One region of the Comamonas sp. HJ-2 genome, then DNA from elsewhere that is predicted to be linked to it. Evidence: riboswitches for the same ligand, from Rfam matches in the RefSeq annotation. Region 1 holds a riboswitch; the other holds the start of a gene.
What was found. A riboswitch is a leader RNA that binds a small molecule or an ion and turns the genes downstream of it on or off. The one in region 1 is predicted to bind S-adenosylhomocysteine.

Region 1 (11,445 bases):
AAGGATCAGCTCAAGCCCGCCATGCCGCAGCTGGTCAAGCTGCTGGGTCAGGACAGCAATGCAGGCTTTACGCTGGAGTCTGGCGGCTGATTGGAGGCTGTAGGCCGGCCCTTGCCGGCCCTCTGCAGTCCGGGCGCGCCAGCTTCACTGGCAGCCCCCCCCTTCAACAGCAATAATGGTTCAGCGCTTGCGCCTGGCGGTCTGGGAGACCTTGCGCGCGGGCTGATTCGCGGATGCCGCGCGCGTCTTGGAGGCGGAGACTCCCTGCGCCACACTGGGATGGCGCTTCTTGCCCGAAGCATTGAGCGTGGCCGGGCACTCGTCCTCATCGGCGTCCAGCTGCCACAGCTCCACGGGCTTGATGCCCAGACCCAGCATGCCCAGCTCCTGGGCCGCGGCCTTGCTCAGGTCGATGACGCGACCGGGCGCGAAGGGGCCGCGGTCATTGATACGCACCACCACGCTCTTGCCGGTCACGGAGCTGCGCACGCAAACGCGCGTCCCGAAAGGCAGGGTCTTGTGCGCTGCCGTCATGTCCATGCTGTCAAAGCGCTCGCCGCTGGCCGTCTTGCGGCCGTGGAACTGCTCGCCATACCAGGAGGCCAGGCCCGCCTGGTCGCTTTCACGCGGAGGGCTCAGCTCGTACTTGTTGCTGTCTTCGGGCAGGTCTGCCTTGTCGGCATCCGCAGGCTTGTTGGCCTTGACGCCCAGGCCTTTGTCGCGATAGTTGCTGCGCGCATAGGCGTCGGGCAGCAGGGGAGCGGAGACCGTGGGCTGCGCACCCTTTTTTCGGGGCTGGCTCTGAGCGACGGGGGGCTGTTCCTCGGGCTTTTCCTGCAGCGGAGCACAGCCGGCCATGGTCGCGGTGACGACGGCAAGACCTATCCACTGACAACAACGCAAGCGCCAAAATTTCGGTTGCACGGGCGCAATCTCCTTGAAAGCTCAAGTGAGAGCCGCCCAAGACCGGCCGCCTCGCGGCCGGCAAGCTTTTGGCTTACAGACCCAGACGGTCGCAGATCTCCAGAGTGGCGACGCTCTGGTTCATCGTATAGAAGTGCAGCCCGGGAGCACCCTGGCTGCGCAACTGCTCGCATAGATGAGTCACGACATCCAGACCGAACGCACGAATGGAAGCGGTGTCATCTCCGAACGCCTGCAGACGCAGACGAATCCAGCGCGGAATCTCGGCACCACATGCATCCGAGAAGCGCATCAGCTGTGTAGAGCTGGTAATCGGCATGATTCCTGGCACGACCGGCACGTCGAGCCCCAGAGCCCTCACCTCATCGACAAAGCGCATGTATGCGTCGGCATTGTAGAAGTATTGCGTGATGGCGGAATCTGCACCAGCGCGCACTTTAGCAACAAATGCGTCCAGATCGCTGCGAGGGGACTTTGCTTGGGGGTGAGTTTCAGGATAGGCGGCCACTTCGATGTGAAACCAGTCGCCGAACTCCTGGCGCACGAAAGCCACCAGATCGCTGGCGTACTGGAACTCGCCGCCCAGGCCGTAGCCGCTGGGCAGGTCGCCGCGCAAGGCGACGATGCGCTTGACGCCCATGGCCTTGAGTTCGTTCAGCTCGGCACGCACTTTCTCATGCGTGGCGCCGATGCAGGAGAAGTGCGAGGCCGCGCCCACACCTTCGTTCTGAATGTCGCGAACCATGGTGAAGGTGCCGGCCTGGGTGGAGCCGCCCGCGCCATAGGTCACGGAGCAGAACTCGGGCTTGCGTGCATACAGGGCCTGGCGCACGCCCACATGCTTGGCAGCGCCTTCGGGCGTCTTGGTGGGGAAAAACTCGAAGCTGACGGGAAAGCTCATGGCGGTCTATGTCTCTGAATCCTGGATCATGTGCGGGCGCCGAAGGCTCGGCTCCCGCCACGCTTTTCTACTCAACGCTCAACGTTCGTTGCGCTTTTTCTGCTTGCTGCGGGCCGGGCCGGGCTGGCCGAAGCTGGCCACCTCGGGGTCTTCATACAGCTCCTGCTTGGCGCGCTGGGCCTTGATGTCGGCACGCGAAGGGCGCTTGGCGGCTGCCTTGACGGTCGGCCTGGCCGCAGCCGCTTCGTCTGCAACGACGGGGGCCGGAGCCTTGACTTCGGCGCCCTGCTGGGCCCAGACAAAGAATTCGTGATTGCCGTCGCCGCCCTCTATGGACGAGTCCAGCCACTGCTTGACGCTCAGCCCCAGATCGCCGAGGCAGTCGCGAATGCGCTTTTCGACCTCGGCGTACAAGGCCGTGTCGCGCACAATGCCGCCCTTGCCGATCTGGCCGGGCTGCAGCTCGAACTGCGGCTTGACCAGCATCAGCAACTGGCCATGGGGCTTGAGCAGCTGCACCACGGCAGGCAGCACCAGAGTCAGCGAGATAAAGGACAGATCGCCGGTCACGAAATCAAAGGCCGGGCTGATGTCAATATTTTCGGTACCGGGCTTGCGACGCAACTCCACCGGAGCCAGACCTTCGGCCCGGGCCTTGGCCTTGGCGGCGCGCTCGGCCTTGAAGCTCTCGACATCCTGCTCCTTGGCATCGTCGCTGTCGTCATAGTCTTCATCGACCTGACCGCCGTTGCGCATCCAGGCATAGGGAGCGACGGGCTGGGTGTCGTTGTCCTCTTCTTCCTCGATGACTTCGCACAGCGCCTCGTCGCAGGCCTTCTCCAGCAGCTCGGGCGTCAGCGCGCGGGCGTTGAAGCCCTCGACGCAGACCACGCGCTCATCATTTTTCAGGCGCTCGTGCAACTGGCCATGGCCCACGTCAATGCCGATGACCTGGGTCGCACCGGCCTGCAGCAGGCAATCGGTGAAGCCGCCCGTGCTCTGGCCCACATCCAGGCAGCGCAAGCCCTTGACGCTGAGGCCGGTCGCGGCCAGCGCGCCTTCGAGCTTGAGCCCGCCGCGCGAGATGTATTTGGCCTCGGCGGCGTCCAGCAGCTGCAGCTCGGCACCGGCAGGAATCTCGTCGCCGTTCTTGGCCACTTTCTTCCATGGCGCCAGCGGCGTCAGGCGCCACTCCACACCCGAGGCAATCAGGCGCTGGGCCTGGGAACGGGTGGCAGCATGACCTGCTTCAACCAAAAAAACATCTGCGCGCATAGCGTCGCTTCCTTTGAAATAAACCGGTGCCAGGCGCTGCACAAAGATGCAGCGGGCAAAAGAAATCTTTTGAGATAGCAGCCTACGCTTGATACATCTTGATTTCAGATAAATATTCATCTGAAATCTATATATGACGTGCGCAAGCAGCTATTAAATTTAAACCACGACAACCGCTCACTAATACTGGCAGAGCCTAGCAAAGTGACAGCGAGCAAGCGCCGCCGCGCAGCAAAGCTGTCGTCCCCCTCCCCTAGCGCGCAGCGCGTAGAGAGAGAGGGGGAAGGCGCAAAGCGCCTCAGGGGGTGCTATTAATAGCGATACGTTTCAGGCTTGTAAGGGCCTTGCTTGCTCACGCCGATATAAGCGGCCTGCTCGTCGCTGAGTTCGGTCAGCATGGCGCCGACCTTCTTCAGGTGCAGGCGGGCGACCTTTTCGTCCAGGATCTTGGGCAGCACATAGACCTTGCCCACTTCGTAGGCGTCGGGGCGGGTGAACAGCTCGATCTGCGCCAGGGTCTGGTTGGCAAAGGAGTTGGACATCACAAAGCTGGGGTGGCCGGTGGCGCAACCCAGGTTCACCAGACGGCCCTTGGCCAGCAGGGTGATCTTCTTGCCGTCGGGGAACTCGATCTGGTCCACCTGGGGCTTCACTTCTTCCCACTTGTACTTTTCGATCGAAGCCACATCGATTTCGTTGTCGAAGTGACCGATGTTGCAGACGATGGCCTGATCCTTCATGGCAACCATGTGCTCGTGGCGGATGATGTCCTTGTTGCCGGTGGTGGTCACGAAGATATCGGCCTTGTCGGCAGCGTATTCCATGGTCACGACCTTGTAGCCTTCCATGGCGGCCTGCAGGGCATTGATGGGGTCGATCTCGGTCACCCACACCTGGGCCGACAGCGCGCGCAGCGCCTGGGCGGAGCCCTTGCCCACGTCGCCATAGCCGGCCACGCAAGCCACCTTGCCGGCGATCATCACGTCGGTGGCGCGCTTGATGCCGTCCACCAGCGATTCGCGGCAGCCGTACAGATTGTCGAACTTGGACTTGGTCACCGAATCGTTGACGTTGATGGCACGGAACAGCAGCGTGCCCTTGGCCGACATTTCGTTGAGGCGGTGCACGCCGGTGGTGGTCTCTTCGGTCACGCCCATGATCTGGGCCGACTTGCGGCTGTACCAGCTGGGGTCCACGGCCAGCTTGGCCTTGATGGCGGCAAAGACGATGCGCTCTTCTTCCGAGCCAGGGTTGGCCAGCACGGACAGATCCTTCTCGGCGCGCTTGCCCAGGTGCATGAGCATGGTGGCGTCGCCGCCGTCGTCCAGGATCATGTTGGGGCCTTCGCCTTCGGTACCGGCGGCACCGAATTCAAAGATGGAGTGGGTGTAGTTCCAGTAGTCTTCCAGCGACTCGCCCTTGATGGCATAGACAGGCACGCCGGTTTCGGCGATGGCGGCAGCTGCGTGGTCCTGGGTCGAGAAGATGTTGCACGAAGCCCAGCGCACTTGTGCGCCCAGAGCCGTCAGCGTCTCGATCAGCACGGCCGTCTGGATGGTCATGTGCAGCGAGCCCGTGATGCGCGCGCCCTTCAGGGGCTGGGCAGCGGCGAACTCCTCGCGCACGGCCATCAGACCGGGCATTTCGGTTTCGGCGATCCTGATTTCCTTGCGGCCCCAGGCAGCCAGGGAAATATCGGTAATGGCCGAATCAGCGGGGTTGAAGCGCACGGCAGCGTTCATGGTTTTCTCCAAATCTTGAATGAAAAACCACGTTCTGCAGCAGAGGGGGAATAAACCGGCTCACCGCACAGAAAGCGTGGGCGAGCGTCGTTGCGGGATGAAATCCGAGCCTCACGCCCCGCGCAGACCAGCTCATGGCTGGCTGGGGAACGCTGCAACGCTCCTCGGATGGACGGCGATTATAAAGGAATCAGCCTTCCAGGCCCACCAAGCGATAACCGACTTGCAACTCGGTTACCAGATGCCGGGGCTGGGCCGGATCGAGCTCTATCTTCTGGCGCAGGTTGGCCATGTGCACGCGCAGATAGTGGGGGCGGTCCAGATATTCAGCGCCCCAGACCTGCAGCAGCAACTGGCGGTGGGTCAGCACCTTGCCATGGCCGGCAATCAGGGCCGCCAGCAGGCGGAACTCTATGGGCGTCAGGTGCACGGCCACTCCGTCGCGCCTGACATCGTGCGCCGCCAGATCCACCACCACCGCGCCGAAACGCGCACAGCTGCCGGGCTTGTCTGACGCCGACGCCTGCTGGCGGCGGCGCAGCATCACGCGCAGCCTGGCCAGCAACTCGGGCACGCCGAAGGGCTTGGTCAGATAGTCATCGGCCCCGGCGTCCAGCGCCGCCACCTTGTCCTCTTCTCGCTCGCGCGCGGACAGGATCAGAATCGGCAGCTGGCTCCAGCCGCGCAGCTCGGCAATCACGGTCTTGCCATCGGCATCGGGCAGACCCAGGTCCAGCACCACGGCGTCGGGCTGGCGGCTGGCGGCCTCGATCAGGCCGCGCCTGGCGGTTTCTGACTCGAACACCTGCCAGCCTTCGTCCTCCAGTGCCAGGCGTACAAAGCGGCGGATGCTGGCGTCGTCTTCAATCAGCAAAATGCGGGGGGCGGCGCTTGTCATGTTCGGATTTGCATGTGATGCACGGGATTGTCGGCTCATTCGTCCATGGCCGGCTGCTCGGGCACGGGCAGCGAGATGCTGAAAACGGTGCCCGGCCCGGGGTCTGCCGCCGCCACCCGCAATCTGCCGCCATGGGCTTGCACGATGCGCTGAGCCAGCGCCAGGCCGAGCCCCATGCCGAACACGGCACTCTCCGCCTGCCCACGCGTGAACGGCTCGAACAGTTGCTCAGCCGACAGATGCACGGGCAGACCCGGCCCCGCGTCCTGCACGCTCAGCACACAGTCGCCATCGGCCACGCTCGCTGCCACGGTGATCGTCGTGCCTTCGGGCGTGTACTTGATGGCGTTGTCCAGCAGATTGACCAGCACACGCTCCATCAGCACGGCATCGAGCTGCAGCAAGGGCAGATCGGCCGGCAGCGAGGTCTGCAGCGCATGAGCGGCCAGTCGCTCGCGCATCTGCGCCAGCGCGCTGCCCACCAGTTCGTCCACCGGCAGCCATTCACGCTTGAGCTGCACGCCGCCTTGCTGCAGGCGCGCCATGGCCAGCAGGTTGTCCACCAGTTGCTGCAGCGCCTGTGCCTGATTGCGAATCTGCACCAGCATGTGATGCGCCGGCCCCTGCGGCGCATGCGGCAAGGCCGCCTGGGCCGCGCCCAGGATGCCCGTCAGCGGCGTGCGCAGATCATGCGAGACGGCTGAGAGCAAGGTGTTGCGCATGCGCTCGCCCTCCATGGCGATCTGGGTCTGCTGCGCCACCTCCACAAAATGCACACGCTCCAATGCCAGGGCGATCTGGCTGGCACAGGCTTCAAGCAGACGGCGCTCCTCGGGCACTCGCAATCGTTGCGGTGCACGCAACTGCAGTACCAGCACGCCACGCGAACGCACGGGCGCCATCAGCGGCACATAAAGTGCCGGCGCAGCTGCCAGGGTATCGGTTCCATGGCCGGCCATCTGGCCATGCTCCATGCTCCAGCGACCCACGCTGGTGTCGATCTGAGCTTCGCTGCCAGGCGCCAGCTGCAGGCGCTCATCGGCATCGGGCACCAGCAGCCCGGTCTGGGCGTCGAAAACGCCTGAAATCGTGGTCAGCGCGATCTGCGTGACCTGCTCCTGCGTCAGCGCACCCGACAGGTCACGCGCCAGCCTGGCCAGCGCGCCGGCCCGCCTTTCGCGCTCTGCGGCCACGCGCGCCTCGTGGCGCAGCCGCGCCGTGAGCTGGCCGCAGACCAGGGCCACACCCAGCATCAGGCTGAAGGTGAACAGGTATTGCGTATCGTTGACGCTGAAAGAGTTGCGCGGCGGCACAAAGTAGAAGTCGAACAGCAGCACTGACAGCAGGGCCGCCCATGCTCCGGGTCCGCGCCCCCAACGCACGGCTGACAGCACCACCACCAGCAGGAAAAGCATGACCACATTGGCCGGATCGAACACTCGCAGCAGCAGCTCCGCCACCGCTGTCGCGGCCAGGCAAGCCAGGGTCACGCCCGCATAACCCTTCCACGGAATGGTTTTTTCACGCGCCGCCGGCAATCGCAAGGTGCTCTCGTTCTTGCTTTGCTTGACGGACAGCAGCAGCACGTCCAGGCCGGGATCCAGCGCAGCGATCTGTTCGGACAGGCTGGAGGCACGCCAGCGCAGCCAGCGGCTCAAAGGTTCATGCACACGCGCCAGCACCAGATGGCTGGCATTGCGCTCACGCGCAAAGTCCACCAGAGCCTGGGCCACATGGGCGCCGGGAATGGTGGCCGTTTCCGCGCCCAGACGCGCCGCCAGCGCCAGGGTCTTGAGCACGGCCTCCTGCGCTGCCCGAGGCCTATGCTGGCGCTCAGGCGCATCCACATAGACCACCACCCAGTCGGCCTCCAGCCGCCTGGCCAGGCGCGCCACCTGGCGCACCAGGGCATCGTCACCGGCGCGGCCGCCCACGCCCACCAGCAGGCGCTCGCGCGTGGGCCAGACATCGCCGATGGAGCGCTCGCGGCGGTAGTCACGCATGTCCTCATCGACACGATCGGCCGTACGGCGCAAGGCCAGCTCGCGCAGCGCCAGCAAATTGCCCTGGCGAAAGAAATTGCGCGAGGCCCGCTCGGCCTGCTCCAGCGGATAGACCTTGCCCGACTTGAGGCGCTTGAGCAGCTCCTCGGGCGGGATGTCGACCACGATGACCTCGTCGGCATCGTCAAAGATATGGTCGGGCACGGTCTCATGGACCTGTATGCCCACAATGCCGCCCACTACATCGTTCAGGCTTTCCAGATGCTGAACGTTGAGCGTGGTCCACACCTCGATACCCGCCTCCAGCAGCTCCTGCACATCCTGCCAGCGCTTGGGATGGCGCGAGCCGCTCACATTGCTGTGCGCCAGCTCGTCGAGCAGCAGCACCTCCGGGCGGCGTGCCAGAGCTGCATCCAGATCGAACTCGTCCAGCTGCCTGCCCTGGTAGACCAGCGTGCGCCGCGGCAACAGCTCCAGGTCGTGCAGCTGCTGCTCGGTCTCGGCGCGGCCATGCGTCTCCACCAGCCCCACCAGAACCTTGCGTCCTGCCTGCCGCTCGCGCTGCGCAGCCGCCAGCATGGAATAGGTCTTGCCCACTCCGGCATTGGAGCCAAAGTAGATGCGCAGCTTGCCGAGATGGGCGCGCTGCCGATCTGCCTGCAGTTGAGCGACCAGCGCGTCGGGGTCGGGGCGCTGCGCGGCGGATGATGGTGTGGATGAAGGCATCAGGCGATCAGCGTATCACTCAAGTCCGGTCAGAATCCGGCACTCAGGCCCAGCAGCCAGCCGCTGCGTGCCAGATCACGCCATTGGCCACGACTGTTGACGGCGCTGTAGTAGCGGGCATCGGCCGAGGTACCCGCGTACGCAAGCGATGCAGTCCACGGCCCCCAGGCCCTGGATAGCGAGATGCGCCAGTCGGCATAGGAAACATCGCTGTAATTGCGCACCCAGGTGTAGCCGCCATGCAGGCCCAAGGTGGCGAGATCGCCCAGCGGATGCTGATAGTTCAGATCCAGATACTGGCTGCCGCGGCTGCTGCCTGCCGGCTGCAGCGCAGTGGCGAACGCCGAGCCGGCGGTACTCTCGCCCAGGCCGAAATAAGGCGTCAGTGCCACGGACCATTTGATGCTCAGACCACCATGAGTCGCCCCCAGATAGAGCTCGGTGGTGTCAAAGCGTTTGCTGCTGCCATCGCTTGCGCCCAGGCGTGCGCCGGGATAGCGGTACTGCAAAAGCCCGGCATCCAGCAACCAGTCAGGCACGAGCTCGCCGCGCCAGCCACCATAGATATCGTGCTCCAGTCCCTGGCCCCGGCCGTAGCTGTTGGTTGAGACATTGGACAGCGACGTGCCCAGATAAAAGCCCTTGGGCAAGGCCAGTTCCACTGCGCCCTGCACGGCCGCACCTTGCCAGGTCTGCGAGATGCCGCGAAAGCGGTAGTCACTGATCAGGCTCAGCGAGCCGGTCAGGGAAGACCTGCTGTCGGCCTGCACAGTGGCTGAGCTTTCAGAAGCAGATTGCGCTTTTGCTTCCTCGGCAGCAGAGGGCTTCGCATAGCTCAAGGCAATCATCAGCAACGCAGAGCCGATGGCCCAGGAGCGCGAGGCGTGAAATGGTTTTTGGGGATGGGAGAGACGCATGATGATGAAGCAAACAGATCAGACTTGCCGCGCCCGCTGGGACGCGGACAAGCCAGAGAAACGAGAAAGCAAGGCCTGGATATGACTTAGACGAGGCCCAGAACGGCCAGCAGCATGTCGATGAGCTTGATGCCAACAAACGGCACGATCAGCCCGCCCAGGCCATAGATCAGCAGGTTGCGGCGCAGCAATATGGCGGCGCCCACGGCGCGGTACTGCACGCCGCGCAAGGCCAGCGGCACCAGGGCGATGATGATCAGTGCATTGAAGATCACGGCACTGAGGATGGCGGAATCGGCGCTGTGCAGCTGCATCACGTTGAGCGAGGCCAGTTGCGGATAAGTGCCCACAAAGGCGGCAGGAATGATGGCGAAATACTTGGCCACATCATTGGCAATGCTGAAGGTGGTCAACGCACCGCGCGTCATCAGCATCTGCTTGCCGGTCTCCACCACCTCGATCAGCTTGGTGGGGTTGCTGTCCAGGTCCACCATATTGCCGGCCTCTTTGGCAGCCTGGGTGCCGCTGTTCATGGCCACGGCCACATCGGCCTGGGCCAGGGCAGGAGCATCGTTGGTGCCGTCCCCCGTCATGGCCACCAGGCGGCCCGCCGCCTGGTGCGAGCGGATCAGCTGCAGCTTGTCTTCGGGCCTGGCTTCGGCCAGGTAATCATCCACCCCTGCCTCGGCGGCAATGGCGGCCGCCGTCAGCGGGTTGTCGCCCGTCACCATCACCGTCTTTATGCCCATGCGGCGCAGTTCGGCAAAGCGCTCGCGCATGCCTGGCTTGACGATGTCCTTGAGCTCGATCACGCCCAGCACCTTGGCGCCATCGGCCACCACCAAAGGCGTGCTGCCCTTGCGCGAGACGTTGTCCACGGACAGTTGCACCTGAGCCGGGAAGCTGCCGCCCAGCGCCTCGACATGCCTGCGCACGGCATCGGCGGCGCCCTTGCGCAAGCTGCGCAAGCCTTGCGGGCTCTGCAGATCCACTCCACTCATACGCGTCTGAGCGGTAAAGGGCACGAACTCACCCGGGAAATCCGCACTGCTGCGATCGGGCAGGCCATGGCGCTCCCTGGCCAGAGCCACCACGCTACGGCCTTCAGGTGTTTCGTCTGCCAGAGACGACAGCTGTGCGGCTTCGGCCAGCTGCGCGGCGCTCACTGCGGGGGCCGGCAGAAAATCGCTGGCCTGGCGGTTGCCCAGGGTGATGGTGCCGGTCTTGTCCAGCAGCAGCACGTCCACATCACCGGCAGCCTCCACGGCCCGTCCCGAAGTGGCGATGACATTGGCCTGCATCATGCGGCTCATGCCGGCCACACCGATGGCCGACAGCAGGCCACCAATCGTGGTCGGAATCAGGCAGACCAGCAGCGCAATCAGCACGGCAACACCGACCACCGAGCCCGTTCCGGCCTGTGACACCGCAAAGGCCGAGAAGGGCCACAGCGTGACGATGACCAGCAGGAAGACCAGCGTCAACCCCACGAGCAAAATCGTCAAAGCCATCTCGTTTGGAGTCTTCTGGCGCTTGGCCGATTCGACCATGGAGATCATGCGATCCAGAAACGACTCGCCGGGGTTGACCGTGACTTCCACCACCAGCCAGTCCGACAGCACGCGCGTGCCGCCGGTCACCGACGAGAAGTCGCCTCCGGCCTCGCGGATCACGGGTGCTGATTCGCCGGTGATCGCGCTTTCGTCCACCGAAGCAACGCCTTCTATCACCGTGCCGTCAAGCGCAATCGTGTCGCCGGCTTCCACGAAGATGACCACGCCCTTGCGCAGCTCGCTGGCGCGCATGGGAATCCATGAGCTGCCGAAATGCGGTTGTTGCAGCAGCTTGGCCACCGTATCGCGCTTCATGCCGCGCAGGCTGGCGGCCTGGGCGCGGCTGCGGCCCTCGGCCAATGCTTCGGCAAAGTTGGCAAACAGCACGGTGAACCACAGCCACAGCGCAATCGCCAGGACAAAGCCGCTGTTCTCGCTGCCCGGCTCCATCAGGCTCTGCCACCACAACAGACTGCTCAGGATCGCACCCAGATACACCACAAACA
Region 2 (11,445 bases), on a different contig from region 1:
CCAGCCAGTCCTGCGCCGAGCACGAACGCATCGTGGCCGCCCTGGAACGCGGCGACACCGAGGGTGCCAAGGCGCTGCTGCTGGAACATATAGGCATGGTGGAACGCTCGCTGGAAATCCGTGCGACCGAGACCGAGGAGCCCGGCGACCGACTGCGTGCCACGCTCGCCCCCGTGCTCAAGCAACACCTCTGAGCAACGCTCTCCAAACCAAAAAGCCAGGGGCGTCCCTGGCTTTTTTCATTTGCGAAGTGCGATCTCGAAGCTGGTTCAGCCCAGATTCGGCGCCAGATAGCGGCGCAGCTCCTCGACATCCATGCCACGTCGCTGGGCCATGTCGGCGAGCTGGTCTTCGCCGATCTGGCCCACGTTGAAGTAGCTGGCCTCGGGGTTGCCTATGTAGAAGCCGCTCACGCTGGATGCCGGGTTCATGGCCAGGCTCTCGGTCAGCGTCATGCCGATCTCATCGGCCTGCAGCGCCTTGAACAGGTCGATCTTGGCCGTGTGATCGGGGCAGGCAGGGTAGCCGGGCGCGGGGCGAATGCCCTTGTAGGCTTCCTTGATGAGCTCCTCGTTGCTCAGGTCCTCGTCTTCGGCATAGCCCCAGAGATCCTTGCGCACGCGCTGGTGCAGGCACTCGGCAAAGGCTTCGGCCAGGCGGTCGGCCAGGGCCTTGAACATGATGCCGCTGTAGTCGTCCAGCGCGGCTTCGAATTCCTTGTCCTTCTTCTCGGCGCCGATGCCGGCGGTCACGGCAAACAGGCCGGCATAGTCGGCAATGCCCGACTCCTTGGCGGCCACAAAATCGGCCAGGCAGCGGCTGGGGCGCATCACGGGCCGGCCATCCGGGCCGTCCACGGCCTGCTTTTCGGTCTGCTGGCGCATGCCGTACCAGGTGGTCAGCACCTGGCTGCGCGATTCGTCGGTGTAGAACACGATGTCGTCGCCCACGCGATTGGCGGGGAACAGGCCCATCACGCCATTGGCCTGCAGCCAGCGGCCGTCGATGATCTTCTGCAGCATGAGCTTGGCATCGGCCAGCACCTTGCGCGCCTCCACGCCCACGACCTCATCGTCGAGGATGGCCGGGTAGGGACCGGCCAGATCCCAGGTCTGGAAGAACGGCCCCCAGTCGATGTACTGGGCAATTTCGGCCAGGTCGAAGTTCTTGAACACGCGGCGGCCCAGGGTGCGCGGCACCACAGGCGCATGTCCCACCACGGCGGCATTGGCTCTGGCCTGCTCCAGCGTCCACAGCGGCGTCTTCTTCTTGTTGGCATGCTGGGTGCGCACCTTGTCGTAGTCGGCGCTCAGCTCGTCCAGATAGGCCTGCTTGCCGTCGCCCAGCAGGCTCTGCGCCACGCTGACCGAGCGCGAGGCATCGGGCACATAGACCACAGGGCCGTCGTACTTGGGGGCAATCTTCACGGCCGTATGCACGCGCGAGCAGGTCGCACCGCCGATCAGCAGCGGAATCTTCTTGATGCGGAAGTAGTCGTCCTTGTCCATCTCGCCGGCCACATACTGCATCTCTTCGAGACTGGGAGTGATCAGTCCCGACAGGCCGATGATGTCCGCGCCCTCGGCCTTGGCACGCGCCAGGATCTCGTGGCAGGGCACCATCACGCCCATGTTGATGACCTCGAAGTTGTTGCACTGCAGGACCACGGTGACGATGTTCTTGCCGATGTCGTGCACATCGCCCTTGACGGTGGCGATGACGATCTTGCCCTTGCTGGTCACGTCCATGCCCGCCGCTTCCTGCTGGCGCTTCTCTTCCTCGATATAGGGCACCAGGTGGGCCACGGCCTGCTTCATCACGCGCGCGGACTTGACCACCTGGGGCAGGAACATCTTGCCGGCGCCGAACAGGTCGCCGACGATATTCATGCCGTCCATGAGCGGGCCTTCGATCACGTGCAGCGGGCGGCCGCCGCCCTGCACCACGATCTGCTGGTAGGCCTCTTCGGTGTCTTCGGTGATGAAGTCGGTGATGCCGTGCACCAAGGCGTGCGACAGACGCTCACCCACAGTCTTCGGCGCCTCGGGCGTGCCGCGCCACTCGAGCTTCTTGCTGTCGTCCTTGGCCGCGCCCTTGGCGCTGTCGGCGATCTCGAGCAGGCGCTCGGCCGCATCGGGGCGGCGGTTGAGCACCACGTCCTCCACGCGTTCGCGCAACTGGGGCTCCAGGTCATCGTACACACCGACCATGCCGGCATTGACGATGCCCATGTCCATGCCCGCCGCAATCGCGTGATAGAGGAACACCGTGTGGATGGCCTCGCGCACGGGGTCGTTGCCACGGAACGAGAACGAGACATTGGAGACGCCGCCCGAAACCTTGGCACCGGGCAGGTTCTGCTTGATCCAGCGCACGGCCTCGATGAAATCGACGCCGTAGTTGTTGTGCTCTTCGATGCCGGTGGCCACGGCAAAGATGTTGGGGTCGAAGATGATGTCCTCGGGCGGGAAGCCCACTTCGTCGACCAGAATGCGGTAGGCGCGTTCGCAGATCTCGATCTTGCGTGCAAAGGTGTCGGCCTGGCCTTTTTCGTCAAACGCCATCACCACGGCGGCAGCGCCATAGCGCTTGACCAGCTTGGCGTGCTTCTTGAACTCCTCGACGCCCTCCTTCATGGAGATCGAGTTGACGATGCCCTTGCCCTGCAGGCAGCGCAGGCCGGCCTCGATCACGTCCCACTTGGAGCTGTCCACCATCACAGGCACCTTGGCGATATCGGGCTCGGAGGCAATCAGGTTCAGAAAGCGCACCATGGCGGCCTTGCTGTCCAGCATGGCCTCGTCCATGTTCACATCGATGACCTGGGCGCCGTTTTCCACCTGCTGGCGCGCCACGGCCAGAGCCTCTTCGTACTGCTCGTTGAGGATCAGGCGCGCAAAGGCCTTGGAGCCGGTGACGTTGGTGCGCTCGCCCACGTTGACGAACAGCGTCTCATCGCCGATGAAGACGGGCTCCAGGCCCGACAGGCGCATGGGAGGAATGGCAGTGGAAGGGATAGCAGCGGACATCAGCTCACCTGTGTGAAAACCAGAAACAGAATCGAAAACAGGTGAGCGCCGTTGTGAGTGCCAGCAGATCGTCGACCGGATCTGCGACCCCGAGCCTGACGGGTCAAACATCTCTGGGATGACCGGCTGCAGCGCTCCTCGGGGTGAAGCCCGTCATTCTACGGCGAGGGCGGGCAATCGGGGCTTCAAGGCGCTTTGCCCCGCGGCTATGCAGGAGAGCTCTATGCGAACGGCTATAGCAGATTCGACTTTCCACACCCCAAAAACAGGAGCAGGGCAAAAGGTAATTTCGCAAAACACGAATGCGACCATCTCATTTCAAGCATATTCCCGACATGGTGCGCATCCGCAAGGAATGGCGCACACCGCTTTCCTGCTCTCAGGCAGCCCGGCACCGACGGGTCCGCCTGCCATGAGTGGACAAGCACCTACAGCCCCTATCTTTGAGTCTTTGGCACCATCGACAGCAAATGTCTGGTCCATGTGCTCAGCCGTGCACAGCCGATTGCCAGCCATGACCGGGCAGGCCATTCAGCCCTCGCATGGAACACCCAGGAGATCCTATGAACGTGACCTTCGGCGCGTACTACACCCTCATCATGGCCGTGCTTGTGCTCATGCTTGGCAAGCTCATGACAAGACATATCCGCTTTCTGCGCGACTTCAATATTCCCGAGCCTGTCTCCGGCGGCCTGGTCGTGGCGGCCATCATCTTCATGCTGCATCAGACCACGGGACTGGCGCTGAGCTTCGAGGGCAGTCTGCAGTCGGCGTTCATGCTGGTGTTCTTCTCGTCCATCGGCCTGAGTGCGAACTTCGCGAAGCTGCGTGAGGGCGGCTCTGCGCTGTTCCTCTTCCTGGGCGTGATTGCCGTCTTCATCATCATGCAGAACATCGTGGGCGTGAGTCTGGTTTCCGTGCTGGGACTGGACCCGCTGATCGGCCTGGTCGCGGGCTCCATCACGCTGGTGGGCGGTCACGGTACGGCCGGAGCCTGGGGCTCGGTGCTGGAAAACCAATACGGTCTCACGGGAGCCACCACCCTGGGCATTGCCTGCGCCACTTTCGGCCTGATCATCGGCGGCCTGCTGGGCGGCCCGCTGGCCAAGCGACTGATCACGCGCCATCAGCTGGCCCAGCCGCTGACCGAGTCCGAGCAGCTGCGCGCCGATGCGCCCACGGTCAGCGAAGGCAGCGAGGTCGCCAACTTCGAGTCGCCCAACAAGGCACCGCGCCTGATCACGGCCGATGCTGCAGTGGAAACACTGGCCCTCTTCGCTGGCTGCCTGGCCTTTGCCGAATTCATGACTGGCCTGACCATGGGAACGGTCATCCAGCTGCCTACCTTTGTCTGGGCGCTGGGGGGAGGCGTGATCATCCGCAACGTGCTGGACTATATGTTTGGCTTCAAGGTCTTTGACCGCGCCATCGACGTCTTCGGCAATGCCTCGTTGTCCATGTATCTGGCCATCGCGCTGCTGTCGCTCAAGCTGTGGGAGCTGACCGACCTGGCCGGCCCGCTGATGGTCATTCTGGCCGCGCAAGCCATCGTCATGACGCTGTATGCGGCCTTCGTGACCTTCCGCATCATGGGCAAGAACTATGACGCCGCCGTGCTGGCCGCCGGCCACTGCGGCTTCGGCATGGGGGCCACGCCCACGGCCGTGGCCAATATGCAGGCCATCACCAACCAGTACGGTCCTTCGCACAAGGCCTTTCTGATCGTGCCCCTGGTCGGAGCCTTCTTCATCGACATCATCAACGCCTTTGTGCTGCAGGCCATGCTCAGCATTCTTCGCTGACCGCTACATCAGCCCCCTCCAAAAAAAAGCGTGTTCCTGTTTGACAGGAACACGCTTTTTTCATAGCTATTCACGCTTCATGGAAAAGCGCCAGAGACATATCTGACTCAGGTCATGCAGCCACGGCCTGGGCCGAAGCCGGCAAGCCGAAGATGCGGTCAAAGGCCCAGTTGAAGGCAAAGGTGTAGACCATGAAGAACACCAGCAGACCGGCTTCCATCACTGCAGCTTCCCACAGCGAGATGCCGAACCACCAGGCCATCAGCGGGATCAGCATGGCGGCGATACCGCCTTCGAAACCGATGGCATGTACCACGCGGCGCATCAGGGAGCGGCCCTTGACACTCTGGCGCGATTCCCATTTCTCGAACAGGTGGTTGAAGCTCAGATTCCAGCAGATCGCGATCACCGAGGCAGCCACGGCCATGACGCCGGAATCGCTGGCCTTCTGGCCGATGGCCATGAAGATCAGGCTGGAGACGATGATGGCAATGATTTCGTACAGACCCACATAGAGGATGCGACGTTTGGGACCTTGAAGGCCCTTGGCCTTGGCGGGGGTGGCAAAAGCGGCGGTATTTTTGAGAGAAACGGCAGAGGAAGAAGCGGATGCCATCGCTGAGGCTTGTTGAGACATGGGCTGCAGTGTATGTTCTATAAATTGAAGATAAAAGTCAGTTCCTTTCAATTTTTCTGACAGATCGACACCATGCCCTTTAGCGCCGACCAGGTTCCGCTGTTTCTTGCCGTGCTCGATGCCGGCTCTTTCTCAGCAGCTGCACGCAAGCTGGGGCGTGTGCCCTCGGCCGTCAGCATGGCCATTGCCCAGTTGGAGGCAGAGCTGGACCTGCAGCTGTTTGACCGCAGCGGACGCGAACCCGTGCCCAGCGCCGCCGCCCGCGCACTCGAGCCGCAGGCGCGCCTGCTGGCCGAGCAGTTGCAGTTGCTGAACTGGCAGGCTCAGGCGCTGCATGCCGGGCTGGAGGAAAGGCTGACGCTGGCCATCGCCCCCGAACTGCTGGCCACGCACTGGAGCGAGCCGCTGAACCGGCTGGTGCGCGAGTTTCCTGCGCTGCCCATTGAGGTGCTGGCAGCTCCCCAGGCAGATGCGCTGGAGCTTTTGCATGCCGGCCGCGCCCATCTGGCCCTGGTGTTCGAGCGGCCCGCCATTGACGGGCGCGAGGGTTTCCAGGAAATGGGCCGCGAGACGCTGGTGGCCGTGATGTCGCCGCAGTTCGAGCTCTGGCAGCAGGCGCTGGCCGAGCATGAGCAGGGCCGCACCACACGGCCACAGCTCACGGTGGAGCAACTGGCTGCCACGCGTCAGGTACTGGTGGCCAGCCGCGACCCGCAGCAGACAGACCCGCGCTTTGTGTTTGCGCGCCAGCTCTGGCGCACGGACAGCCACCAGGCAGCGCTTTCGCTGATAAGTGCAGGTCTGGCCTGGGGCTGGCTGCCCAAGGGCCTGGTGGAGTCGCATATCGGCAGCGGTGCGCTGATGGAAATTCCCGTGCTCAACATCAGCAACGGCACGACCTTGTTCGTGGACTGGGTCTGGTCCAAGGAGCGGGCCCAGGGTCTGGCGGCCAGGCGCTTTGTGCAACTGCTGCGCGAGCGCTGAGCCTCCATGGGCTGGCCTCCAACATCTGGTCTTGAAGACAAAAAAGCTTAAGGAGCAGAATGTACAAGCGCCAGCCGCTAGTCATTCCATAGCGAATCAATTTGCACTGCACAGGAGTTTCAATACATGCCCCGTCAGCCCGCCAAAGCCGCCCCCGCTACCTCGTCTGCCGCGCAGGCCGAACCCGATCGCCAGCCAGCGCGCAAGCGCCTGCCGTTTCCGACCAGCGAATCGGTACAGGCCACCAAGGCAGCCAAGCCATCGCCCTCCCGGCCTGTGTCGCGCAAAAAGCCCGCCGCCAAAACCGTGAGCCGGACCGCTGCGCCTGCGGCAAAAGCGCCCGCCTTGTCCTTGGTCTATCCTTTCGAGACCAAGGACAAGGCACTGCGCAAGCTATGGCAGCCCTGGCAACCGGGTCAGCCACGAGACAGTCGTTTGACCACCGGACACCCTCGGCCCGCAGTGGAGTTGCAGAAGTTCGACCCGTCCGCCAAGCCCTTCTCCTCCGACAAGGGCAAGCAATATGACAAGGACAGCGTGAACCAGCTGGCCGAGGCTCTGGACGGGCTGCAGAATATTTTCTATGCCGACCGGCGTTTCAAGCTGCTGGTCATCCTGCAGGGCATGGATGCCGCGGGCAAGGACGGCACGCTGCGCGCGGTCTTCGGTCGCATGTCGCCGCTGGGCGTGCGCACCGTGGGCTGGAAGGCGCCCACCGAAACCGAGAAGGCGCATGACTATCTGTGGCGCATTCACCAGCAGTTGCCGGGTGCGGGCGAGATCGTGCTCTTCAACCGCAGCCAGTACGAGGATGTGCTGGTGCCCGTGGTCAACGGCTGGCTCACGCCCGAGCAGCAGAACCAGCGCTATGCGCAGATCAACGACTTCGAGCGCATGCTCAGCGAGACCGGCACGGTGATCGTCAAGTTCATGCTGCACATCAGCAAGGACGAACAGCGCGAGCGGCTGCAGCAGCGGCTGGACGACCCCTGCAAGCACTGGAAGTTCGACGAGAACGACCTCAAGGTACGCGCCCAGTGGGACGACTACCAGCAGGCCTACGGCCAGCTGCTGGGCGCCACGCACACGCCCTGGGCACCCTGGACCATCGTGCCCGCCGACTCCAAGACCCACCGCAATCTGATGGTGGCCACGGTGTTGCGCGAGGTGCTGGGCAATCTGGAGCTCAAATATCCGCCCGGGGCACCGGCGCTGGATCACATCAAGGTCCGGTGACGCACACAGCTCCCGCCGCCATCAGAGCTCGCATATAGCTCTCAAAAAGAGAGCTGTCAGCGTTTGTTCTCAATGATTTTCAGATTGGAAAATATCTGAAATCATTCATCAAAAGTCGCTAACAGCTCCTCTTTTTGAAAACTACCGGGACAGATCAGAACTGCCAGCCCAGTGCGCCCAGGCCGTCGAACTCCATCTCGAAGCGATCGCCGGCTTGAAGCGGCATGCAGCCGCACCAGGTTCCCGTCGTCACCACAGTGCCGGCAGGCACGCTGCCGTATTCGCGCGCCACATGCTGCAGCCAGTCCACCAGCAGCCAGGCCGGATCGCCCAGGCTGTGCGTTCCGGTAAAGCGCTGTGGCGGGCCGTCATTCACGGTCACCGTGCACCGCTGTCGGGCCCAGTCGCGGCCGGCAATGACGGAAGCACTCTGCCACTCGCCCAGCGCCAGTCCGCCATGGCATTGGCCGTCGGCCAGCAAGGCCAGGGCCGGGGCCTTGAGGCCGTCGCGCCAGCGCACATCCACCCATTCCACGGCCACGCAGGCGGCGTCCACCAGCGCCAGCGCGCTGTCGTAATCGAGGGCTGCGGCCTGATCGGCGCTCACATCCAGGCCTATGCGCAGGGCGATCTCAGCCTCGGCACAGCGCAGATTGAAGACGGTGTCGGGCGCGGGCACCGGATTCACGCCCTGGCGAATGCCGTCCTCGGGCAGCGGCACATGCAGCAGCGCGGCGTTGCGGCCCGGGCCGCCGGACTTCCAGTAGCGCGGCGCGCGATCGGCGGGCCACCAGTTCCAGGTGCGCGCCAGCGCGCTTTGCACGGCACGGGCATCGGCGGCATCGCGCATCAGCGCCGCCACGTCGGCGCCCTGGGCCTGAGCCGTGCCTAGTTTGCGCGACCACCACAGCGCATCGGTCGTGGCATAGCTGTCCTCGGGCAAATCGGGCCACAACGTCTTCCAGTCGGGCAGCACCTCGTCCTGCGTCTGCAACTCGGGAGCCAGACCTATGGGCGGGGTATTGGCAAACGGTGCCGGGCCGCACCAGCCGCTTTTGCAATCATTGTTTTCAGACATGACGGCAATGATTGCAAATTTCCGGTCTCCATGTCAGCAGCTCAGTGCTTGGCCCACATCCAGAGCGGCTTTCAGATGGTTATGCACAAAATGCATAGCATCGCAAACAAGAAGCCTTGGACAGGAAAATTCGGCGCGCGCACACTGTGAATCCCGGACAGCAAGGGCTTACAACGACCTTGCTCCACTCAGTCAACCAGGCCTACATCATGCAAGCCAAAGACTCTTCAGCGCTGTCCACAGCGCATGCTCTGCCTTCCTACCTCAACCCCGATCATCTCGGTCCCTGGGGCATTTATCTGCAACAGGTCGACCGTGTCACCCCCTACCTGGGCTCGCTGGCCCGCTGGGTGGAAACACTCAAGCGCCCCAAGCGCATCCTGGTCGTCGATGTCCCCATCGAGATGGACGACGGCCGTATCGCACACTTCGAGGGCTACCGCGTGCAGCACAACCTGAGCCGCGGTCCCGGCAAAGGCGGTGTGCGCTTCCACCAGGATGTGACGCTGTCTGAAGTGATGGCGCTGTCGGCCTGGATGAGCATCAAGAATGCAGCCGTGAACGTGCCCTACGGCGGCGCCAAGGGCGGCATCCGTGTCGACCCGCGAACGCTGTCCAAGGCCGAGCTGGAGCGCCTGACACGCCGCTATACCAGCGAAATCGGTCTGCTGATCGGCCCCACCAAGGACATTCCGGCACCTGACGTGAACACCAACGGCCAGGTCATGGCCTGGATGATGGACACCTACTCCATGAACACGGGCGCCACGGCCACCGGCGTGGTCACGGGCAAGCCCGTGGACCTGGGCGGATCGCTGGGCCGTGTCGAGGCCACGGGCCGCGGCGTGTTCACCGTGGGCGTGGAAGCCGCCAAGCTCACCGGCCTGAATGTGCATGGCGCACGCGTGGCCGTGCAGGGCTTCGGCAATGTGGGCGGCACTGCGGGCAAGCTGTTTGCCGATGCCGGAGCCAAGGTCGTGGCCGTGCAGGACCATACGGGCACCATTCAGAACGCCAATGGCCTGGATGTGACGGCATTGCTGGAGCATGTGGGCAACACCGGCGGTGTGGGTGGCTTTGCCGGTGGCGAAGCCATGGATGCAGCCGCCTTCTGGGGCGTGGATTGCGACATCCTGATCCCTGCGGCACTGGAAGGCCAGATCACCGAGGAAAACGCTGGCCAGATCAAGGCCAAGCTCGTGATCGAAGGTGCCAACGGCCCCACCACTCCCGAGGCCGACGACATCCTCAGCGAAAAAGGCGTGCTGGTTCTGCCCGACGTGATTGCGAATGCCGGCGGCGTGACCGTGAGCTACTTCGAGTGGGTGCAGGATTTCTCCAGCTTCTTCTGGACCGAAGACGAGATCAACGCCCGTCTGGTGCGCATCATGCAGGAAGCCTTTGCCGGCGTCTGGGCCGTGGCCCAGGAGCACAAGGTGACACTGCGCACCGCCACCTTCATCGTGGCCTGCAAGCGCATTCTCCATGCCCGCGAGGCACGCGGCCTGTATCCATGACCTGCCTCTGAGCGGCTTTGCCGCTTCCCCCTCTCTGGCATCAACCGGAAGGGGGATACCGGCTTCGCCATCGGTCTGGCCCTAGCTTGCCGTCTCTTGGAGAGGGCAAGCGGCTTTGAGGCCCAAACGAAAAAAGCCTTCTGTTTCCAGAAGGCTTTTTGTTTGGTTGCGCGAGAAGGATTTGAACCTCCGACCTTTGGGTTATGAGCCCAACGAGCTACCAGACTGCTCCATCGCGCGGTAATTTGTTTCTCAACAGCAGTCGCTGTGTCGATAGGCGCAATTGTAGCCTAAATCGGCCTGTCATGCGGAGCAGTTATATAAACACGCGCTTTTTATGGTTACTGGCTCTGAGATTTGTCGCCGGCTCCCCCATGGGCAGCAGCAATTGCCGCCCATGCCAGTCGGTATAGTTGCCGCCCATGGCCAAAGAGAAAACCACTTTCACCTGCAACGCCTGTGGCGGCACCAGCCCGCGCTGGCTGGGCAAATGCCCGGGCTGCGGCGCCTGGAACACACTGGTCGAGACCGTGGCCGACTCCGCCTCGGGCGGCAAGAACCGCCTGAGCCAGCCTCAAGGCTATGCAGGTCTGGCCAATGCCCAGCCCGTCACCCCGCTGTCGGCCATCGAGGCCCAGGATGTGGCGCGCACGCCCAGCGGCATCGAGGAGCTGGACCGCGTGCTGGGCGGCGGCGTGGTCGAAGGCGGCGTGGTGTTGATTGGCGGAGACCCAGGAATAGGTAAGTCCACACTTCTTTTGCAGGCCATGGATGCCTTGCATCGTATTGGCCTGCCCACGCTCTATGTGACGGGCGAGGAAAGCGGCGCCCAGGTGGCACTGCGCTCGCGCCGGCTGGGGCTGGACAACAGCCAGGTCAATGTGCTGGCCGAGATCCAGCTCGAGAAAATCCTGGCCACCGTGGAGGCCACTCAGCCCGCCGTGGTGGTGATTGACTCGATCCAGACGGTGTATTCGGACCAGCTCTCCTCGGCTCCAGGATCCGTGGCCCAAGTACGCGAATGCGCGGCCCATCTGACGCGCGCGGCCAAGACCACGGGCATCACCATCATTTTGGTGGGCCATGTGACCAAGGACGGCGCGCTGGCCGGCCCGCGCGTGCTCGAGCACATGGTGGACACGGTGCTCTACTTCGAAGGCGA

Region 2: another riboswitch for S-adenosylhomocysteine. It lies ahead of metH (methionine synthase); the one in region 1 lies ahead of ahcY (adenosylhomocysteinase).

Annotation. Positions count from the first base shown of each region.
Region 1 is NZ_JBSIFD010000002.1:412,563-424,007, forward strand. Features, by position in the region: gene ACWGXF_RS03370 (23S rRNA (adenine(2030)-N(6))-methyltransferase RlmJ) at 1-90, shown strand, start outside; gene ACWGXF_RS03375 (septal ring lytic transglycosylase RlpA family protein) at 181-924, opposite strand; gene metF (methylenetetrahydrofolate reductase [NAD(P)H]) at 998-1,825, opposite strand; gene ACWGXF_RS03385 (TlyA family RNA methyltransferase) at 1,904-3,100, opposite strand; gene ahcY (adenosylhomocysteinase) at 3,412-4,842, opposite strand; S-adenosyl-L-homocysteine riboswitch at 4,918-5,014, opposite strand; gene ACWGXF_RS03395 (response regulator) at 5,033-5,740, opposite strand; gene ACWGXF_RS03400 (sensor histidine kinase) at 5,776-8,469, opposite strand; gene ACWGXF_RS03405 (TorF family putative porin) at 8,499-9,386, opposite strand; gene kdpB (potassium-transporting ATPase subunit KdpB) at 9,473-11,445, opposite strand, start outside.
Region 2 is NZ_JBSIFD010000004.1:137,653-149,097, forward strand. Features, by position in the region: gene ACWGXF_RS05295 (GntR family transcriptional regulator) at 1-194, shown strand, start outside; gene metH (methionine synthase) at 270-3,029, opposite strand; S-adenosyl-L-homocysteine riboswitch at 3,066-3,175, opposite strand; gene gltS (sodium/glutamate symporter) at 3,593-4,831, shown strand; gene ACWGXF_RS05310 (PACE efflux transporter) at 4,944-5,447, opposite strand; gene ACWGXF_RS05315 (LysR family transcriptional regulator) at 5,541-6,452, shown strand; gene ACWGXF_RS05320 (PPK2 family polyphosphate kinase) at 6,579-7,688, shown strand; gene ACWGXF_RS05325 (fumarylacetoacetate hydrolase family protein) at 7,843-8,766, opposite strand; gene ACWGXF_RS05330 (Glu/Leu/Phe/Val family dehydrogenase) at 8,976-10,283, shown strand; tRNA gene ACWGXF_RS05335 (tRNA-Met) at 10,447-10,523, opposite strand; gene radA (DNA repair protein RadA) at 10,706-11,445, shown strand, end outside.